DNA from 3 places in the Bacillus sp. UMB0893 genome. Region 2 is predicted to be linked to each of the others. Evidence: riboswitches for the same ligand, from Rfam matches in the RefSeq annotation. Region 2 holds a riboswitch; each other region holds the start of a gene.
What was found. Region 2 has a riboswitch for S-adenosylmethionine ahead of CYJ36_RS14505 (alpha/beta hydrolase). Riboswitches for the same ligand answer to the same signal wherever they lie in the genome.
Positions count from the first base shown of each region.

Region 1: linked by a shared signal. The riboswitch ahead of CYJ36_RS04460 (YezD family protein) and the one ahead of CYJ36_RS14505 (alpha/beta hydrolase) in region 2 are both predicted to bind S-adenosylmethionine.
Region 3: linked by a shared signal. The riboswitch ahead of mtnW (2,3-diketo-5-methylthiopentyl-1-phosphate enolase) and the one ahead of CYJ36_RS14505 (alpha/beta hydrolase) in region 2 are both predicted to bind S-adenosylmethionine.

Region 1 is NZ_PKLB01000001.1:873,213-879,704, forward strand. Features, by position in the region: gene pyrF (orotidine-5'-phosphate decarboxylase) at 1-370, shown strand, start outside; gene pyrE (orotate phosphoribosyltransferase) at 367-999, shown strand; gene CYJ36_RS04440 (hypothetical protein) at 1,033-1,317, opposite strand; gene CYJ36_RS24015 (hypothetical protein) at 1,392-1,544, opposite strand; gene CYJ36_RS24020 (hypothetical protein) at 1,591-1,911, opposite strand; gene CYJ36_RS24290 (hypothetical protein) at 1,931-2,056, opposite strand; partial or broken gene CYJ36_RS04455 (PadR family transcriptional regulator) at 2,057-2,387, opposite strand; SAM riboswitch class I at 2,577-2,682, shown strand; gene CYJ36_RS04460 (YezD family protein) at 2,793-2,936, shown strand; gene CYJ36_RS04465 (phosphoadenylyl-sulfate reductase) at 3,172-3,873, shown strand; gene CYJ36_RS04470 (inorganic phosphate transporter) at 3,898-4,950, shown strand; gene sat (sulfate adenylyltransferase) at 4,994-6,133, shown strand; gene cysC (adenylyl-sulfate kinase) at 6,150-6,492, shown strand, end outside.
Region 2 is NZ_PKLB01000006.1:174,437-180,928, forward strand. Features, by position in the region: gene CYJ36_RS14500 (DUF4395 domain-containing protein) at 1-296, opposite strand, end outside; SAM riboswitch class I at 1,158-1,266, shown strand; gene CYJ36_RS14505 (alpha/beta hydrolase) at 1,338-2,114, shown strand; gene CYJ36_RS14510 (AAA family ATPase) at 2,157-2,891, shown strand; T-box leader at 2,939-3,212, shown strand; gene metG (methionine--tRNA ligase) at 3,302-5,008, shown strand; gene CYJ36_RS14520 (ATP-binding protein) at 5,201-6,492, shown strand, end outside.
Region 3 is NZ_PKLB01000001.1:549,728-556,219, reverse strand. Features, by position in the region: gene CYJ36_RS02840 (catalase-related domain-containing protein) at 1-3, opposite strand, end outside; gene cbpA (cyclic di-AMP binding protein CbpA) at 216-869, opposite strand; gene CYJ36_RS02830 (hypothetical protein) at 1,133-1,318, shown strand; gene CYJ36_RS02825 (1,2-dihydroxy-3-keto-5-methylthiopentene dioxygenase) at 1,397-1,930, opposite strand; gene CYJ36_RS02820 (methylthioribulose 1-phosphate dehydratase) at 1,948-2,586, opposite strand; gene CYJ36_RS02815 (2-hydroxy-3-keto-5-methylthiopentenyl-1-phosphate phosphatase) at 2,583-3,245, opposite strand; gene mtnW (2,3-diketo-5-methylthiopentyl-1-phosphate enolase) at 3,242-4,480, opposite strand; SAM riboswitch class I at 4,562-4,670, opposite strand; gene CYJ36_RS02805 (pyridoxal phosphate-dependent aminotransferase) at 4,907-6,079, opposite strand; gene CYJ36_RS02800 (carbon-nitrogen family hydrolase) at 6,180-6,492, shown strand, end outside.

The sequences.
Region 1 (6,492 bases), on a different contig from region 2:
AGCTGTGACTCAATTAACGAGTACTTCTGAGACTATGCTGAAAGAAGATCTGCTGAATGAAAAGGGATTGAATGAGACCGTACTGCACTATGCCAAACGTGCTTATGAAAATGGTCTTGACGGAGTTGTATGTTCAACGCTTGAAGTTCCGGAAATCTATAAGCATATGGACCGTACCTTCCTTACGATAACACCTGGCATCCGTATGGCCAGTGATTCACTTGATGATCAAGTCAGAGTAGCGACGCCTGAGAAAGCAAGAGGGCTTGGATCAAGCGCCATCGTAGTCGGAAGAAGCATTACGAAAGCTGAAAATCCTCATAAAGCATACTTGGAAATGAAAAACGCCTGGGAGGTTCTATCTGTATGAAACATCAAATTGCTGAACAGCTGCTGAAAATTGAAGCCGTCTTTTTAAGTCCGAATAATCCATTTACGTGGTCAAGCGGGCTTAAAGCACCAATCTATTGCGACAACCGTTTAACTTTATCCTATCCAGAGGTAAGAAATCAGATTGCAGCAGGCTTAACAAAGCTCATTCAAGAACATTATCCCGATGCTGAAATGATTGCAGGCACTGCAACAGCAGGTATTCCGCATGCTGCTTGGGTGAGTGATCTGCTTAATCTGCCGATGTGCTATGTCAGAAGCAAGCCAAAAGGCCATGGAAAAGGCAATCAAATCGAAGGAAAAGTACATGAAGGACAAAAGGTTGTAGTCGTTGAAGATTTAATTTCCACTGGCGGCAGTGTTGTTAAAGCTGTTCAGGCTTTAAGAGAGGCTGGGTGCGAGGTTGCTGGTGTTGTTTCAATCTTTACATATGAACTGCAAAAAGGAGCAGAGCAGCTTGCACACGAAAAAATAAATTCTGTCTCTTTAACCGATTATTCTGCATTGATCGAAGTAGCTTTAAACAATGGATCCATTGAAAAAGAGGATCATGAAAAACTAAAAAAATGGCGTGATAACCCGGCAACGGAAGAGTGGATGACTCTATAAAACAGTAAAAGCAAAGTCGCTGACTTTGCTTTTTTAATTGATCCAGATCATGATTGAGCTTGTAAATGCCGCCATACCTAATAGCAGGTATCCGGATCTGAACACCTTTTCCTTCCATTGTTCAGAAAAGACCTTGCTGCAAAACGACAAGCTAATGCTGCCAATCCATCCAAACAGATAAAACAGACCTGTCTGTTCTTCTTTTATTGAATGAAAACAGCCATGATCAACTTGTTTAATAAGAGCATAAGCAAGAGAGTAAGCACCTGCAATGAGACTGCAAATTGTAATGACAAAAGGAAATAGGATACAGATCACCTCAGAATAGTTTATAAATCTAGGCTGTTTTCACATTGATTGTAGTTTTTAGCAATATAAGTTTTCAGGTTATATTATGCATCTCTTAAATTGAAAATCCAGGCAAAAGACATGGCTATTAGCACGACTTCAGTCATGACGTATATCCATTGAGGCATAGGCGGGTTGGAAACAGCTGGGAAGTCAATAGCCGCAAAAAGAAAAACAGGAATCGTTATTACCAGCATACTTAATGCCAGCGGGAAAAGAATCATTTTCACTTTGCCATTTTTCTTAAATACAAAATGCTTGAATAAGAAAAAGATTGCTGTTGTAGCCATATGTTATAAAAAACAGAAAAGCAACAGAAAGTAAATTAGTTTCACCAATCATTTCAAGAAAGAATGGCAGGAACAGTCCATTTAGAATACCTTGTGTTAGAGAAAAAAATCTCACTGCTCCCATTCCAAAGAAAACAAAATCAAGTAATTTCAATTTCAGGTCAGGTTTTGTCATGTTTGAAATTAATTCCTTGCAGCAGGCTTCAAGATTGTCTTCAAATACGTCATTTGCTGACTTTCCATCCCTTTGTGCAAGAACTAAATGCTCAAGCAATTCTAATAATAGGTCCTTTTTATCTCTTTTTAGAACGTGAACTTGCTGAAATAAATAGGGACATATTTTCAAAAGCTGTTTTATTATCTTTTGTAAGCTTTTGCTGCAGAAGAGCCATTCTTTGTCTCATTTCCATTGTAGTCATTTATTCCTCCCCTTTTTGAAATAGCAAATTTGTAACAGGTTTCCTAATGTCAAGCCAGTCTTTTCTGATTGTTTTCAGCGAAGATCTCCCATCGTCAGTCAAAAAATAATACTTGCGGTTTGGTCCGTATCGGATTTTCTCATTTCACCTTGAATAAGCTTTTCCTATTGAAGACGCAGAAGCAGAGGATATATGCTTCCTTCACTAACAAATATAAAACCATGCTGTTCGAGCTTTTGCATTAATTCATAGCCATACACGTCTCTTTTTCATTGATGGCTAGGATACATCCCTCGAGGATGCCCTTTAAGAGCTGACTTGTAGTTGACAATCAATCACATCCTTTAATGGGTTGTATTGCAAAGCAGGTAATTTCAGCATTAGGAATAACGGAATTAATGTCAACACAAAATTTTCCATTTTGTTGTTTTTTAATGAAAAAATGAAATATTTTAATTCCTATCGAAAAACTAGGGTTGACATATAAAACAATTGTGATAAAATTTAGAAAAATATAATAAACTTATCCAGAGAGGCGAAGGGATCTGGCCCTGTGAAGCCCGGCAACCTGCTGAATGCAAGGTGCTAAATCCAGCAAAATGAAATCCCATTTTGGAAGATAAGGTAATCATGCCTGAACAGTCTTTCAAGTTGGAAGGCTTTTTTTATTTCTCAGATAATGATGCATTTCTCTGAAAACAAAACTAGCGGATAAGAAAAGAAGTGGGGGACTGCAATGGGAAATGAAGATCATCTTGAAGTCGTAATGGAAAGATTGCGTGAAATGCTGAAAACAATGAATTATGGTTCTGTTACCTTGATTGTACAGGATGGGAAAGTGATTCAGCTTGAGAAGAATGAAAAAGTAAGAATTAAATAGGCTCTTTTTGTAAACTTTGTTCTTTCATTAGTCCAGTTGGAATTGGGACTAAATTGATTCTGTATCTGCTTACTTGAAAAGAGCTGCGTCAACAAAAATCTTTTCGATCAAAAAAAGTAAATAATGTGCTGACTAGACAAACTAGAGGCATTTTAACAAAGCAGGGAATAAGGCCACTTGTTAAAATGCCTCTTTTTGCTTTGGCAGGACGTGTTATATAGAAGGGAAGTGTATTATGCTTACGTATGAAACATGGCAGGAGCCAACTATTGAGTTCGAGGTTGATGAAACATATAAAGCTGCTTTAAACGTTTTAAAATGGAGCTATGATCATTATGGCGAAGATATCGTTTATGCATGCAGCTTTGGCATTGAGGGCATTGTACTGGTGGATTTAATATCAAAGGTCCGGCCTGATGCTACAATCGTTTTCCTGGATACAGACGTTCATTTCAAAGAAACGTATGAAACGATAGATCGTGTAAAGGAAAAGTATCCTGAATTGAATATCATCATGAAAAAGCCCAGCCTCACCCTGGAAGAGCAGGCAGCAGAATTTGGAGATAAATTATGGGAAAGCAATCCAAATCAATGCTGTCAAATCAGAAAACTTACACCTCTGAATGAAACGCTATCAGAGTCAGAAGCATGGATCTCAGGACTGCGCCGCGAACAATCTGAAACAAGGAAGAATGTACAATTTATTAACCGGGATGACAAATTTAAATCCGTTAAAATATGTCCGTTAATCCATTGGACATGGAAAGATGTTTGGCGGTATGCACACAAGAATGATCTGCCATACAACCCACTTCATGACAATGGCTATCCTAGCATAGGCTGCTCACATTGCACTGCACCAGCGTTCAATGCCGATGATCTGCGTTCTGGAAGATGGAGCGGGCAAGGTAAAACAGAGTGCGGATTACATGGATAAGGAGTCTGCCTCGTGCTTGAAATAATGGCTCTTGTCATTAGTCTCTTTTTTGCAATGAATATCGGTGCAAGCGGTGCTGCAGCCTCAATGGGAGTTGCTTATGGGTCAGGTGCAGTCCCAAAAGCACGGTATGCACTTTTAATATGTGCAGCCGGCGTCTTTTTAGGAGCTGTCCTCGGAGGAGGAGAGGTCGTAAAAACGATCAGCTCCGGCATCATTCCGCAGGATATCATTAATGTAAAAATTGTGCTGATAATCATTGTTTCCGCAACAAGTTCATTGTTTTTTGCAAACTTGCTCGGCATACCGCTTTCTACCAGTGAGGTAACAGTTGGTGCGGTTGTGGGAGTAGGAATTGCCTATCAGGTTTTATATGTAAATTCATTGCTGGTCATCATGCTTTTTTGGATTATTGTTCCAGTTGCTGCATTTTGCTTAGCCTGGCTATTCGGAAAAGGGTTATATGTTATACAGAATAAGGGATTTTTGCATGATCACCCCAGGCTTACAATTGTTTTAATTCTTGCCGGCTTTTTAGAAGCATTTTCAGCGGGGATGAACAATGTTGCAAACGCAGTAGGACCTCTTGTAGGGGCAGGGATGATTTCAGTAACAAAAGGAATTTGGATAGGCGGGGCATTTGTTGCATTAGGAGCCATTTTCCTTGGAAAAAAAGTATTGGAAACAAATGGGAAGAAAATAACGAGATACTCAAAGCCGGAAGGAATATTGATTTCGGGTACGGGTGCTGCACTAGTTATTGTAAGTTCAATATTTGGATTGCCAGTTCCCCTTACTCAAGTTACATCTTCAGCTATCATTGGACTTGGCATGGCAAAGAACGGCAGTGAGATTCTTCATAAGCATATCGTGAAGAAGATTATCCGGATCTGGATTGTCTCTCCGTTATTTTCTCTTGCAATCTCTTATTTTTTAGTTAAATTATTTTTAGAAAGTGACATCTATTCAATTGTAGTCCTTGTAAGTGTCATGCTTGCAACCTTGGGAGCCATTAGCTTGATGAGGGCAATGAGGGATGAAAAGCGGGCAGTACACGAAGAAGGCGGAGGAATTTAGCATTAAAACCAATTAAAATGGTATGTTTAGGAGGAAAAAAGAAATGAGTTTACAGCCGCACGGAGGTTTATTAATACAAGCGTATTACCCAGAAGAACAATCTCAGGAGATTCATAAAGAAATTGAAATCGATGCAATGGCACTAAGTGATCTGGAATTAATCGGGATCGGAGCATACAGCCCGCTTGAAGGTTTTCTTACAAAAAAAGATTATGAGCAGGTCGTAGAGAATATGAGGCTTGCCTCAGGGACGGTTTGGAGCATCCCAATCACATTGCCTGTTTCAAGAGAAACCAGTAAGCAATTAATATCAGGGGAAAAGGTCAAGCTCAATTACAAAGGTGAAATTTATGGGCTCATCCAGGTTGAAGATGTATATGAACCGGATAAAGAAAAAGAAGCCATTAATGTATATGGAACATCAGATATTGCACATCCAGGTGTGAAAAAAATGCACGAAAGGAATGAAGTCTATGTAGGCGGGAAAATCACTCTGCTAAAAAGACCTGAAAAGCCTTTTAAACAATACACGTTTGACCCAATCGAAATGAGAGAAATCTTTAAAAGCAAGGGCTGGAAAACTGTTGTCGGGTTCCAGACAAGAAATCCTGTGCACAGAGCACATGAATATATCCAGAAATCAGCACTTGAAACAGTAGATGGCTTATTTTTAAATCCGCTTGTCGGCGAAACAAAGTCAGACGATATATCAGCTGAAATCAGGATGGAAAGCTATGAGGTTCTTCTGCGGAATTACTATCCGGAAGATCGGGTTGAGCTTGGCGTCTTCCCGGCTGCAATGAGATATGCAGGACCGAGAGAAGCTATCTTTCATGCTCTTGTCAGAAAAAATTACGGCTGCACTCACTTTATTGTCGGAAGAGACCATGCTGGGGTTGGTGATTATTACGGAACATATGATGCTCAAAAAATATTTGATCAATTTGAGGAAGATGAACTTGGAATCAAGCCATTAAAATTTGATCATAGCTTCTACTGCAGCAAATGCGAAGGGATGGCTACAACGAAAACATGCCCGCATGACAGCTCGGATCACATCATTCTGTCAGGAACAAAAGTAAGACAAATGCTAAGAAACGGAGAGGTGCCGCCAAGCACATTCAGCCGTCCGGAAGTAATTGAAGTATTAATAAATGGACTTCGAAAAGAAGTTGTTTCATAAAAAGGAGCGAACAGAGATGAGCAGCAATATTGTATGGCATGAAGCCTCGATTTCAAAAAAAGAGAGAAGAGAAAAGAATAAGCATCAAAGCTTTATTCTCTGGTTTACAGGATTATCGGCATCCGGCAAATCTTCTGTTGCAAATGCATTTGCACGCACGTTATTTGAACGCGGAACCCAGGCATTTGTTCTTGACGGTGATAATGTCCGCCATGGCTTAAATAATGATTTAGGATTTGGTGAGGATGACCGCAAGGAAAACATAAGACGGATTGGTGAAGTTTCCAAGCTTTTCGTCGAGAGCGGACAAATTGTATTAACGGCTTTTATATCTCCTTATAGAACTGATCGCGATCTTG
Region 2 (6,492 bases):
GCAAGGATCATCCAGTTAAGAACGTAGCCAATGAATCCAAGACTAAGGCAAATAACTGCAATTGCCTGGTTAAACTGCTGCTGATCAAAATCCTCTGGAATATATTCTGACATAGGCTTCTTCAAAAACAATTTCGCCGTTTTCATAACCGGATTAAATTTAAAAAGAAGACCCATAATGCCTGCAATAAGAGGGATAAGAAGAATCCACCCCAAACCTGATATCCAGGTTGCCGCAACGGATAAAACAATAAACCATTGATTTGTTAATACAAGAGGTTTAGGAATTGTTTTCATAAAACCCCACCTGTCTGATTGGAATATAAGTATCTTACTCCTGTTTTTGTCATTTGTGAAGATAAATGCTTCAGGGGCGATTTCACTGCCCTAAAAATGCATGAATGAGGTACTCCTCGGCCACAAAATGCCATATTAGGGTACTAAATTGCTGCAAACCCCTGTTTGGCGCATTTTCTTCTGGATGGGGAGCTAACTTTGTGCGGCAAACTCCGGTTTGACGCACTTTCTTCTGGATGATGAGCTAACTTTGTGCGACAAACTCCATTTGGCGCACTTTCCTCTGGATGGTGAGCTAACTTTCTGCGGCAAACTCCGGTTTGGCGCACTTTCTTTTGGATGATGAGCTAACTTTGTGCTGCAAACTCCGGTTTGACGCACTTTCCTCTGGATGGTGAGCTAACTTTCTGCGGCAAACTCCTGTTTGGCGCACTTTCTTCTGGATGATGAGCTAACTTTGTGCGACAAACTCCGGTTTGGCGCACTTTCTTCTAGATGATGCGCTAACTTTGTGCGGCAAACTACGGTTGGTGCACTTTCCTCTGGATGGTGAGCTAACTTTCTGCGGCAAACTCCGGTTTGGCGCAATTTCTTCTGGATGATGAGCTAACTTTGTGCGGCAATCTCCAGTTTGACGCACTTTCTTATGGTTGAAGAGCACTCTTTGTGCACCAAACACCCACTTTGGTGCACTTTCTTCTGGATGATGAGCTAACTAAATCAGCTCTCCATTTTCACTGATCCAAAACGACAAATTGAAGTACTAAATTCTCGGGCTTTCCGCTTTCACATAATCTATTGACAGTTAAAAGCTGCTCGTGATAAGATCATTAAAACCAACTAAACCAATCAGAATTAAATAAATTATCAAGAGTGAACGAGAGATCTGGCTCCATGACTTCACAGCAACCACCGTAAGAACGGAAAAGGTGCTCCCACCAGCAAAGCATCGCGCTTTGGTTGATAAAGAAAAACCCTCTCTTTATTGCCAATGGAAGAGAGGGTTTTCTTTTATAATTGCTTGAATTGGAGGAACGAAAGATGAGTAAAACGATATTCCCTGTTCTGCCTGGTGCAGAAAGTTTTTTTCATAAAGGCAATGAGATTGGAATTTTACTGTGCCACGGATTTGTCGGAACGCCTCAAAGTGTCGGGGAACTTGGCAAATTGCTTGCTGATAAAGGTTTTACTGTCCTTGCTCCCAGGCTAAAGGGCCACGGAACACATGCTGAAGAACTTGAAAATTGCTGTTATTTGGATTGGTTTGAAGATCTGGAAAAGGCTTATTTAAAGCTGAAAAAAGTCTGCAAGAACGTATTTATTGCCGGTCAATCCATGGGTGGAACGCTTGCTGTTCAATTAGCGGGCAAACATAAGGAAATTAGCGGCGTTATAACGATTAATGCAGCCTTGGACGTACCTGGATATGAGTTTTTTCGGGATAAGACAGAGCCGCGCTTCATACCTGAAGGAAAACCAGATATAAAAGCGGAGGGAATTGAAGAAATTACTTACTCAGCTGTTCCTATCACTGCTGTTAAAAAGCTATTAGGCTTGATTACATTCACAAAATCAAAAATTGCCGATGTAGAATGTCCCATTCTTATTTTTAAATCTGAGGAAGATCATGTCGTTCCGCCGGAAAGCTCTGATTTTCTTTTTGAGTCCGTTTCTTCCCCAATGAAACAAATCATCAGTCTGACAAATTCCTATCATGTAGCTTCGATGGATTACGATAAAGAGATTATTGCGAATCAAACAGCAGATTATATTCGCATGTGCTGTCATCCGGAAATTGAAATTCCTGTAAGCCGATGACTTGCAGCTATAATTCCTGTTAAACTAAGAACAGGTGATAAAATGTTCTTAAAATCAATTCGATTAATCAAAGAAGAAGTACCTTCAATTAAAGAATATCCATTTTCCATTCCTGCCATTTCCAATTTGGATGAGATCAAAATTAAAAGTCCAGTTACCTTTTTCGTCGGGGAAAATGGCTCGGGCAAATCCACTTTGATGGAGGCGATTGCTTATCAATGCGGCTTTAATACCGCGGGCGGCAGCCACCATCTTTACGAAACGAGAAGCTCTCAATCGGACCTGGGAAGGTATATCAGGCTTGCCTGGATGCCTAAGGTTAGGAATGGCTTTTTCCTGAGAGCAGAATCGTTTTACCAGTTTGCATCTTATTTGGAGGAACTGAATGAAGATCCCTGGTCAGGTGATGTATTTGGACCGTATGGTGGAAAATCCCTTCATCATCAATCACATGGCGAATCATTTCTATCTCTTTTTCTAAATCGCTTCGGCACAAAAGCCGTCTACTTATTGGATGAGCCAGAGGCCGCTCTTTCACCAACAAGGCAGCTGACCTTGCTCCGCATCCTGCATGACTTAACAAAAGATGGCGACACACAGTTTATTATCGCCACTCATTCCCCCATCTTGCTTGGATATCCTGGGGCAAGTATCTTGAATTTCGATGAGGATCGTATTGCAGAAATCAATTATACTGAAACGGATCATTATCAGATTACGAAGTACTTTTTGGAAAACCGCGAGAAATTTTTGAAGGAGCTTTTCAAAGAAGAATAATCTGACTATTTACATTTTTCCTCTTTTTGGATAAACTATATAAAACATGAAAAGCATTGATAAGGAAAAGTATGTGAGTCGGACGTCTATCCAGAGAGCTTCGGGAGCTGAAAAGAAGCAAGAAATCCTTCACAGAAAATGACCTTTGAGCTTCACACCGAACATCATGACAACTGTCATCATCAGTAGGCTGTGACGTGGTGGCTGACGTTACAACAGCCTGCGTATCGACATTTTCTCATGTTCCGTACGAATGAAGACAGGTTATGTGAGTAATCTGTAAACTAAGGTGGTACCGCGAAATCAAACCTCGTCCTTAGACTTATTAAGTCTATGGACGAGGTTTTTTTGTTGGCTCTTTTCTAAGATTCATTATAAAAATTTATTAGAAAAAAGCACGAAATCCTCCTATATACGGCTTTAGTCGATATACGAATAAAAAAAATCTATGCAAAAACAGACCTTATGTTCAAAAGGAGGATAATGAAATGTCTATTTTTATTGGAGGAGCATGGCCTTACGCAAATGGGTCTCTGCATATCGGACATATCGCAAGTCTATTGCCCGGTGATATTTTAGCAAGATATTATCGTTTGAAAGGGGAAAAGGTATTATACGTTTCAGGCAGTGATTGCAATGGAACGCCCATTTCAATCAGAGCAAGGCAGGAAAATGTACCGGCCCAAGTCATTGCTGACCGGTATCATAAGGAATTTGCCGATTCTTTTCAAAAACTTGGATTTACCTATGACTGTTATACTCGTACAGATCACCAGCATCACCATCAAGCTGTGCAGGAAATCTTTATGACCCTTTTAGATAATGGCTTTCTTTATGAAAAAGAAACGCTCCAGGCTTACTGCGGTCACTGTAAACAATTTTTGCCTGATCGGTTTGTAGAGGGAACTTGTCCGAATTGTTCAGCTCATGCAAGAGGGGATCAGTGTGATGCTTGTGCAAGTATTCTCGATCCGCTAGATCTCATAAATAAAACATGCAAGCTTTGCGCTCATGAGCCCGCTTTAAAATTGACAAGACATTACTACTTTGAACTATCAGCTCTGCAGGAAAAACTTGAAAAGTATGCAACATCGGCAGAAAACAAACAGCTGTGGCGCGATAATGCCATCAAACTGACAAAGCGGTATTTATCCGAAGGGCTGCAGGACAGGGCTGCCTCAAGAGATCTTCCGATTGGCGTACCTGTTCCTATAAAGGGTTATGAGGAGAAAAAAATCTACGTTTGGATCGAAGCTGTTTCAGGCTACTTGTCAGCAAGCAAGTTATGGTCAGTGGAAAATCAGCAGGATTGGCAGCCTTTTTGGAGTGAAGGTACGAAAGCCTATTATGTTCATGGTAAGGATAATATCCCCTTTCACTCAATAATATGGCCTGGCATCTTGATGGGGATTGGCAGCTTGCATCTTCCAGATCATATCATCTCAAGCGAATACCTCACAATTGAAAAGAAAAAATTATCAACAAGCCAGAACTGGGCAGTTTGGGTACCGCAAATATTGGAGAACTATCATCCTGATTCCATACGATATTTTTTAACTGTAAATGCTCCTGAAAAAAGAGATACTGATTTTTCCTGGCGTGAGTTCATCCACTCTCATAACAGTGAGCTGCTCGGCGCATATGGGAATCTAGTAAATCGGACATTTAAGTTTATCGAAAAGTCTTTTTCATCAATAGTAAGGCCAGCGGTTCTTGACAGCGAAGTAGAAAGCAACATAAATCAGCTCTATCAAACGATTGGCAAACAAATCGAAAGCGGGCAATTTAAAGCAGCCCTCGACCATCTCTTTTCTTTTATTCGCCGCATGAATAAATATTTTGATGAGCAAAAACCTTGGATTTCTGTTAAAGATAACGCTGCTGCTTGTGAAAATACACTCTTCACCTGCACTGTCGCCATTGCAAACTTATCTATTTTACTGCAGCCATTTCTGCCATTTTCGAGCAGAGAAATTCAAGAATTAATGGGCTTGAAAGCTGATAAGTGGTCCTATACTCCGCTTGATTCAGTAATTGAGCTGAGCCAAGTTAAACCATTATTTGAACGGATTGATATAAACCGGATAGAAGAGGAAGTTTCTAGATTGGGCTCTTAAATCTCAGGAAGACCAGGCTAATGTTTGCCCGGTCTTTTTGAGATTCCCTCACTTGTTGAAAATTAAAAGCAATTAAAACAACCAATACAAGGTTCTTTGACGTATGCAGAATTTACTTGTATTCTTTCTTTAATAAGTTCAATAGATTAGAAAATTAAGATAAAAAGGATTTAATAGTAGGAGGAATGCTGCCTGAAGACGATAAAAGTGTCTTTACAGATTAAAATACTCGGGCTGGTTCTTTTATTGGGGTTATTATTGATCCTGCTGCTGACAGGTTTTTTCAGCTATATGGAAAGCAAACAAATCGAAGAAAATAAAGGAAGGATGGCACTGGAGTTATCAAAAACCGTCGCCCTCATGCCAACCATTATCGATGCATTTCAATCTGACAATCCTTCCGAAACGATCCAGCCTTTAGCAGAAGAGATCAGGAAACAAACAGGCGCTGAGTTCATTGTAGTAGGGAATAAAAATGGCATTCGTTATTCACATCCCATGAAGTCAGAAATTGGGAAAAAAATGACGGGAGGAGATAACGATAGAGCCATTCTTAAAGGGGAGTTTTATGTTTCAAAAGCGAGCGGATCACTCGGACCGTCTCTTAGAGGGAAATCTCCTATTTTTAACAAACAGGGAGAGATTATCGGTCTCGTTTCAGCAGGATTTTTATTAGAAGACATCAACCAGCAAATCATGAAGAATTTCATTAAAGTTCTGCTTGTTTCTCTCTTTGCCCTTTTTATATCTGTGCTCGGAAGCATTTTGCTGTCAAGCAATATCCGCAAGGACACTATGGGGCTCGAACCGTACGAAATTGCTGCTCTTTATAAAGAAAAAAACGCTGTGCTGCATGGGGTCAAAGAGGGTATTTTAGCTATAGATAAAGAAGGCTACATTACAATGATGAATCAGCCGGCTAAGAAGCTCCTTCATATTAAAGGGTCTGTCAGGCATATGAAAGTGGATGGACTGTTTCCTTCCGATTATCTTTATGAAGTTTTAAAACAGGGAAATCCGCACGTTGATCAAGAAATGGTTTGGAAAGATAAAACAGTTATCGTGAATAGCACTCCACTCTTTGATGAAAGTGGGATAAGAGGTGTTGTTGCTTCTTTTCGCGACAAAACGGAAATTGAGCAGATGATAAACACCGTATCGGAAGTCAAAAGATATTCAGAAGATCTCCGTTCCCAAACACATGAGTTTACCAATAAATTATACGTGTTATCTGGCCTTCTTCAACTTGGTGAATTCGATCAGGCGATTCATATGATAAAAAGTGAAACACAGGCTCTGCAATTTCAAAATTCAGTCGTCTTTAACCAGATCAAAGATACCAAGGTACAGGCTATCCTTTTGGGAAAGCTGGGAAAAGCTTCAGAAAAGAAGCTGCAGTTTGATATAGCTTCTGACAGTTATTTAGAAGAATTGCCGCCGCACTTTAAACTTTCCCACTTGATCGTTATTCTTGGCAACTTAAT
Region 3 (6,492 bases), on a different contig from region 2:
CAATACAGGGGCTCGTAATTGACGTGCGGATTCTGCCCTGATGCGATGTCCACTTTGTATTCCATCTGTCCGCCCTGCTGATTAGTTGCGACCCGTTTTTTTGGAGCATTAATCGGCAGCTGTATGTCCAATATAAATACGTCTAAACAATTATCATTACCACAAAAAAAGCAGATCGAATGATTCGATTCTGCTTTTAAAACGTTAACTAAATGTTATTTTGCGAGCGCTTTTTCGCCCGTGTTTACTTTATCTACAGATGTCACCCGGAATTCTTTGCCTTCCAGCTTTTTAATGATTTTGTTCAGTTTTTTCTCAGATACTTCGTGAGAAAGGTTGATGATGATTCTTCTTAAATATGTATCTCCATTATCCAATGTAAGCAATCCTTCGATGTTTACATCTTTAATTGTTGATACAAGATCTTTGATGGCGCCTTTATGCTCTTTTGTACCAACTGTCAGGATGTAGCCGCCTGTTTTCAATCCGAATGAGTCCTCAAGGACATCCATGACATTTCCATGTGTGATAATGCCTGAAAATTCCTCTTTCTCATTAAGGACAGCTAAAAATGGAAGTCTTCTGATTGTAAGGAACGTCTTAAAAAATGAATCTTCTTCATACATAAACGCATCCTGATCTTGAATTAAATCTTCGATTGAATCTTCATCTTTTCCTTGCTTTTCCACATAATGATCAAGCAGATCGACTTTATAAATGAGACCTGCAAATACGGTGCCATTCTCTTTTAAAACAGGAATGCTCCGATATCCTGACTCCTTCAGCAGCTCATATGCTTCTTTTACTGTGCTATCTGCCTTACAATACCTGACATCCTCTTTCTTGACGAAATTGTAGCGAATCTTCATCTTTACAAGCCTCCCTTAATTGCTTATTTATTGTTGAAAATTTACCATACAATCCGCATAGAGTAAAGAAAATTTAAATAATTTTGATTTTAAACGTAAGTTTCAATAAAGATAAAAAATTGGAAAATTATCGGAAGAAAAGTAGCAAATGAGGTTGTATCAGGATTGATAGTAACTTTCCAGGATTTGTCTCACTTCCGGTAAATTTGGTCGATTGGCCGGATTATGGATTCGTCGGGAATAATTGAGGAATCGGCCGGATTATGAGTTTCGGCCGGAATAATCGAAGTATTGGCCGGATTATGCTGGTTTTTGGCCGGAATAATCCAGGAATCGGCCGGATTATGGGTTTCCGCCAGAATAATCCAGGAATCGGCCGGATTATGGGTTTCCGCCAGAATAATCCAGGAATCGGCCGTGTTGAATTTCAGCCCGATAAAATAATATAAAAATTTGTTTTACTGATAAAACACCAATTTAAACGGATAAATCCCCTTTGCCATCCAGGCAAAGGGGATTTTCAAACATTAAGCTTGCTGCTCTTCTTTTTCGTAAATTGGCACCCAGCCTTCAGCTGTCACAAAGATGCGGACTGCAACGACTTTGCGGTCTTGCTGCAGCGTGAAGTAGTGGCGGATGTTTGGCGGGACTGAAATTAAATCGCCAGGATTTAGTTCAACATCAAAGAACGAGCCATCTTTTCCCTGAATAATGAAAATTCCATGTCCGTTTACGATAAAACGGACTTCATCATCTGTATGATGATGCTCTTGCTGAAAGTTTTTTAATAATTGATCAAGGTTTGGAGTGCTGTCTGACAGCGAGATCACGTCCTGCGCTTTATAGCCGCGGCGTTCTGAGATATCAGCAATTTCATCTTTGTATACTTGCAGGATTTCTTCTTTTTGTTCATCAGAAAGCTTGAAATTCTCTCTTAAACTCTCTGGGAGCTTTTCAATATCCCAATATTCATAAATAACCTCTTGCGACTCCAGGAAAGCTGCTACTTCTTTTTGATCTGAAATTCTTTCATTTGTCCCTTGTAAACGAATCGTTGCCATTCCAATTCCTCCTATTTTTAAGCTTTTAATGAGAGCGATTTGACTTGCTTTAAAGATAATAATTTCAAATGATAGGAAAATAAAAATTCACAAGCCTCGAGCACTTTTTTTGCTTCAAATGCATCTTTTCCCCATGCGGTAATGCCGTGATTCCTAATTAGGACAGCTCCTGAATCCTTCTTCACGTACTGTCCGAAATCATTTGCGAGTGTCGGGATATGCGCTGCATTCTCAATTATGGGTATGTGCCATTCCGCGTCTTCTTCCCACAGTCCAAACGCTTTAATGATTTCCTGTCCTTTAAATGTAATCCCTCCATCATCGCCGTAAAGCTCGGAGATGACATTGTTGTCGGTTGTATGTACATGAAGGCTGCAGCCAGCATTTGTACGGTTATATATTTCCACGTGAAGAAGTGTTTCAGCAGAAGGCTTTTGATTGGTTTCTTCAAGAGGAGCTCCTTCCCCGTCTACCAGCAAAAAATCCTCATCTGTTTCAAGCCGCTTGTCTTTTCCGCTGGATGTTACTAAAAAAGAGAGGGGTTCGGCATTTACTTTAATCGCTAAGTTCCCGCTCGTACCCGGAAACCAATCACGCTGTGAAAGCTCACGTTTGACAGCAGCAAGCTCGCTCCACCTCTGTTTTAAAATACTCATGAAACCGCCACCTGCCTTTCTTTCAATCCTTCTATGACGTCAAAAAACGTTTTAAATTCCTGATGAGGAAGTTCCAGCGACTTGCATTTTTCCAGAAGAAAATCCCTTGCAAACACAAAGTCTGCGAGTTTAGATGCTTCTAAATCTGTAACAGAGTCACCGATTACGATCACCTCTTGATGCGGGTCAGCAAGCTTTCTGATCAAACTAGGCTTACAGCAGCCGCAATCATTGCTGCAATGCGCATCGCATGAATTTGGCCATAAAATTTCAATCGTTTCACCGCTGAAATCAGCTTTATTGCAATATACCCGATCATGATCAACAAGCCCATTCAATAATGGATGAACAAAAAAATCGATTCCTCCGCTTACGATATATAGAGGGATATCTTTTTCCTTCGTAAATTGCACAAATTCACGAAATCCATCACGAATTTGGGCGGTAAACAGCAGGTATTGAATCATCTCGTATTTCAGCTCAGAAGGAATCAGCTGAAACATTTTCCCTACTCCATCCCTTACAGAAATCTGCTGACTTAACACATCGTCCTTAAGACTGTTCCACTCAGAAGGAGCAAACTTCTTCATAAGGGCGATGATATTGTCATTATTCGTAATCGTTCCGTCAAAATCGCAAATAATGACAGGCTTGTTCATCGGCTCACCTCCACCTGCCCCCACAGATCCAATGCGATTTGCAAATCTGTATCTGTTTTTGCTTTTTCAGATAAAGAAACTCCATGCAAGGCAGCATCAATTGCTGCACGGAATGCTTTTCCTCCGCCGGCAGCCCCATTTGGATGGCCATGAACACCGCCGCCTGCGTTGATGATGCTATCAAGCCCAAAATCCTGAATCAAGATGGGCACAAGTCCGGGATGAATTCCTGCAGAAGGCACCGGGAAGGTTTCTTTCAGCTCTTCTTTTCCTTTACATGCAGCACTAATCGCAAGTGCAGCATCTCTGTCAAGCGCAACACTTCCATACGGTGAAGGAAACAAGGAAAAATCTGCCCCGCTGTATCTCAGCAATTTTCCCAGTAAAAGAGAATGCGAGATTCCATATAGATTTGATGATGCCAAGGCACCGCTTACAGCAGGATGTGCCATAATTGGAATACCAATGTCTCTATCCTCGGCTAAGCTTTGAAGTACATCCAGTCCGTATGCAAATACGTTAAACAGCAACGCGTCTGCTCCAAGGTCTGCTGCACGCTTCGCTTTTTCTTTTAACTCATACGTTCTGCCGGATAAATGTACGGCATACATCGACCGATGACCGGTCTGCTCATAGACCTCTCTTAAAACTTCTCTCCCGGCTGTTATGCGACCTTCAAATGGCGTTAATTCATTTTCAAAAAGGATTTCATCATCCTTAACCAAATCGACTCCGCCAAGCACCTGGTCTCTAAGCTGATCCTTCAGGAAATTCAGATCACGTCCGATCACACCTTTAAAAATGCTCATCAGCAATGGTCTGTCAAAAACTCCAAGCTTTTCCCGGATCCCTTTAATCCCAAATTTCGGCCCTTGAAAAGAAGAAAGAATATCATCTGAAAAATCTAAATCAAGGAGCTTCACTTCACCGTCAAGAGAAAGCTTGCCGAATACGGTAGAGAGAATTGCCGGCAGATCATGCGTAAAGTTAACACCTGGATAAAAAATCTTAATCAAGCCTTTTTTAACACGTTTGCCTAAGTAGGCATCTGTCTTTTCATCGGATTCAATTTCTTCAACTGAGATGACCCTTCCTTTATGCTGCTGCAATTGAACTTGTGTCAGTTTAGGAAGGTCTGTCCATGACCCAACCGTTAAACCGAGAGCAATTCCGTCTGCTCTTTTTTCTAAATTTTTTTCATCATGGATTAGATATGTCGCTGTCATTCCGCTCATGTCTGTACCTTCCTTCCATAACAATATAAAAAGGCCCCTTTTCCGCTAACTGAAAAGAGACCTTATCTAACATGGCTAAGATCCTTATCTATCAGCGAATGCTGCAAGATTTAGCACCGTGCTTAAACCAAAGTTTAAGTCGGTTGCCGGGCTTCATCGGGCTAGTCCCTCCACCTGCTCTTGATAAGAATGGCTTATTTAAGTAATTTTGGATAGTAAAAATAGTTCACATGGATGTTAAGCTTCAGCGCCTTTCTCCTCTGTCAGAACGGCTCCGCCAATGAAGTCAAACCCGGACTTTTCCGTCTGATCCTTATCTGCCATGCCTGCGCTGACCAAGGAGCTTCCGCTTTTCCTGTATGTTCTGAATTTTACATGAAATTAATTTGGATTATGACAGCTTTTTTTTTGACTGTCAACTCTAATTTAAAATAGATTCAACGATTTTATTCTTTCAGCTGCTTCTCTTAATCTGTCTTCTGACGTTAACAGACCAGCCCTGACGTACCCTTCTCCAAATCTCCCAAACCCGATGCCTGGAGCCACACAAACATGTGCGTGCTCAAGCAGGTAATCAGCAAAGGATTCAGAAGTAAAGCCTTCTGGAACCGGCAGCCATACAAAAAACGATCCTGGCGGCGCTTCTACCTTCCAGCCGATTTCGTTTAATGCTGTAATGAAAACACGACGGCGGCTCTCGTAACGATCTACTAATTCTTCTACACAAGTTTGTGATTCCAGGAGGGCAGCAGCAGCCGCTTCCTGAATGGCGCTGAATACGCTGACAAACATATGATCCTGCAGCAGATTAATAGCTTCAATCACACTTTCATTTCCGATCGCAAAGCCAATTCTCCAGCCTGCCATATTATACGTTTTTGAGAGTGTGTAGATCTCAATCCCTGTCTCTTTAGCACCTTCGGCTTCTAAATAGCTGACAGGTTTTTTTCCGTCAAATCCAATGGCTCCATAGGCAAAATCGTGAACGACACAAATGTCATTTTCTTTTGCAAACGCAACCGTTTCATCAAAAAATTCCTTTGTGGCAACAGCACCCGTCGGATTGTTCGGATAATTTAAAAACATAAGCTTTGCCTGATGTTTCATGTCATCTGAAATTTGTCCGTAATCCGGAAGAAACTCGTTTTCTTTCAAAAGGGGCATAAATTCCATCTTAGCCCGCGAAAGCTCTACTCCAGACCAATAATCGGGATACCCGGGATCCGGCACCAGCACTAAATCATCTGGATCTAATAAACATTGCGGAATTTCTACAAGCCCTGCTTTTCCCCCAAACAAAATGGCAACCTCTTTGTCTGGATCTAGGCTGACACCATACTCCCTCTCGTAAAATCGCACGATGGCTTCTTTTAGAAATTTCTGTCCGCGAAACGGTGAATACTTGTGATAGTTTGGATTTTCAGCTGCCTCTTGAAGCGCCTTCACGATATGAGGGGGAGTCGGCTGATCTGGATTTCCCTGCCCTAAATTAATGACATCATGTCCCGCTTCTATACTCGCATTTACTCTCGCTACCAAGCTTGCAAAAAATTGCTTTGGAAGCTTATTTAATAACTGTGATTGTTTAAAGTTTTTCATGTTTTACACCTTCTCAAAAAATTCTTGAAATTCTAGTCAAAAATAATATATTGTTAGAGTCAGCTTGTAAAGAAAAATTTTAAGGCGGAGATGACGTTTTATGAATCCAAAAGTGACATGCCTGCAAATAGACCTTGCCTTTGGAGAACCAAAAGCAAATGCTGAAACCGTAAAAAAAGAAATTGAAAAAATCGTAAAAACTGAAAAATCTGATGTGATCGTGCTCCCTGAACTATGGACTACTGGCTATGATTTAACACGTCTCGACGAAATAGCGGATCATGACGGCAATAAGACAAAAACATTGATCAGCAGCCTTGCGAAAGCCCATAAAGTAAATATCGTTGCCGGCTCCATCGCGAAAAAAACAAAGTCAGGTGTGACGAACACGATGTATATTTTCGACAGAGACG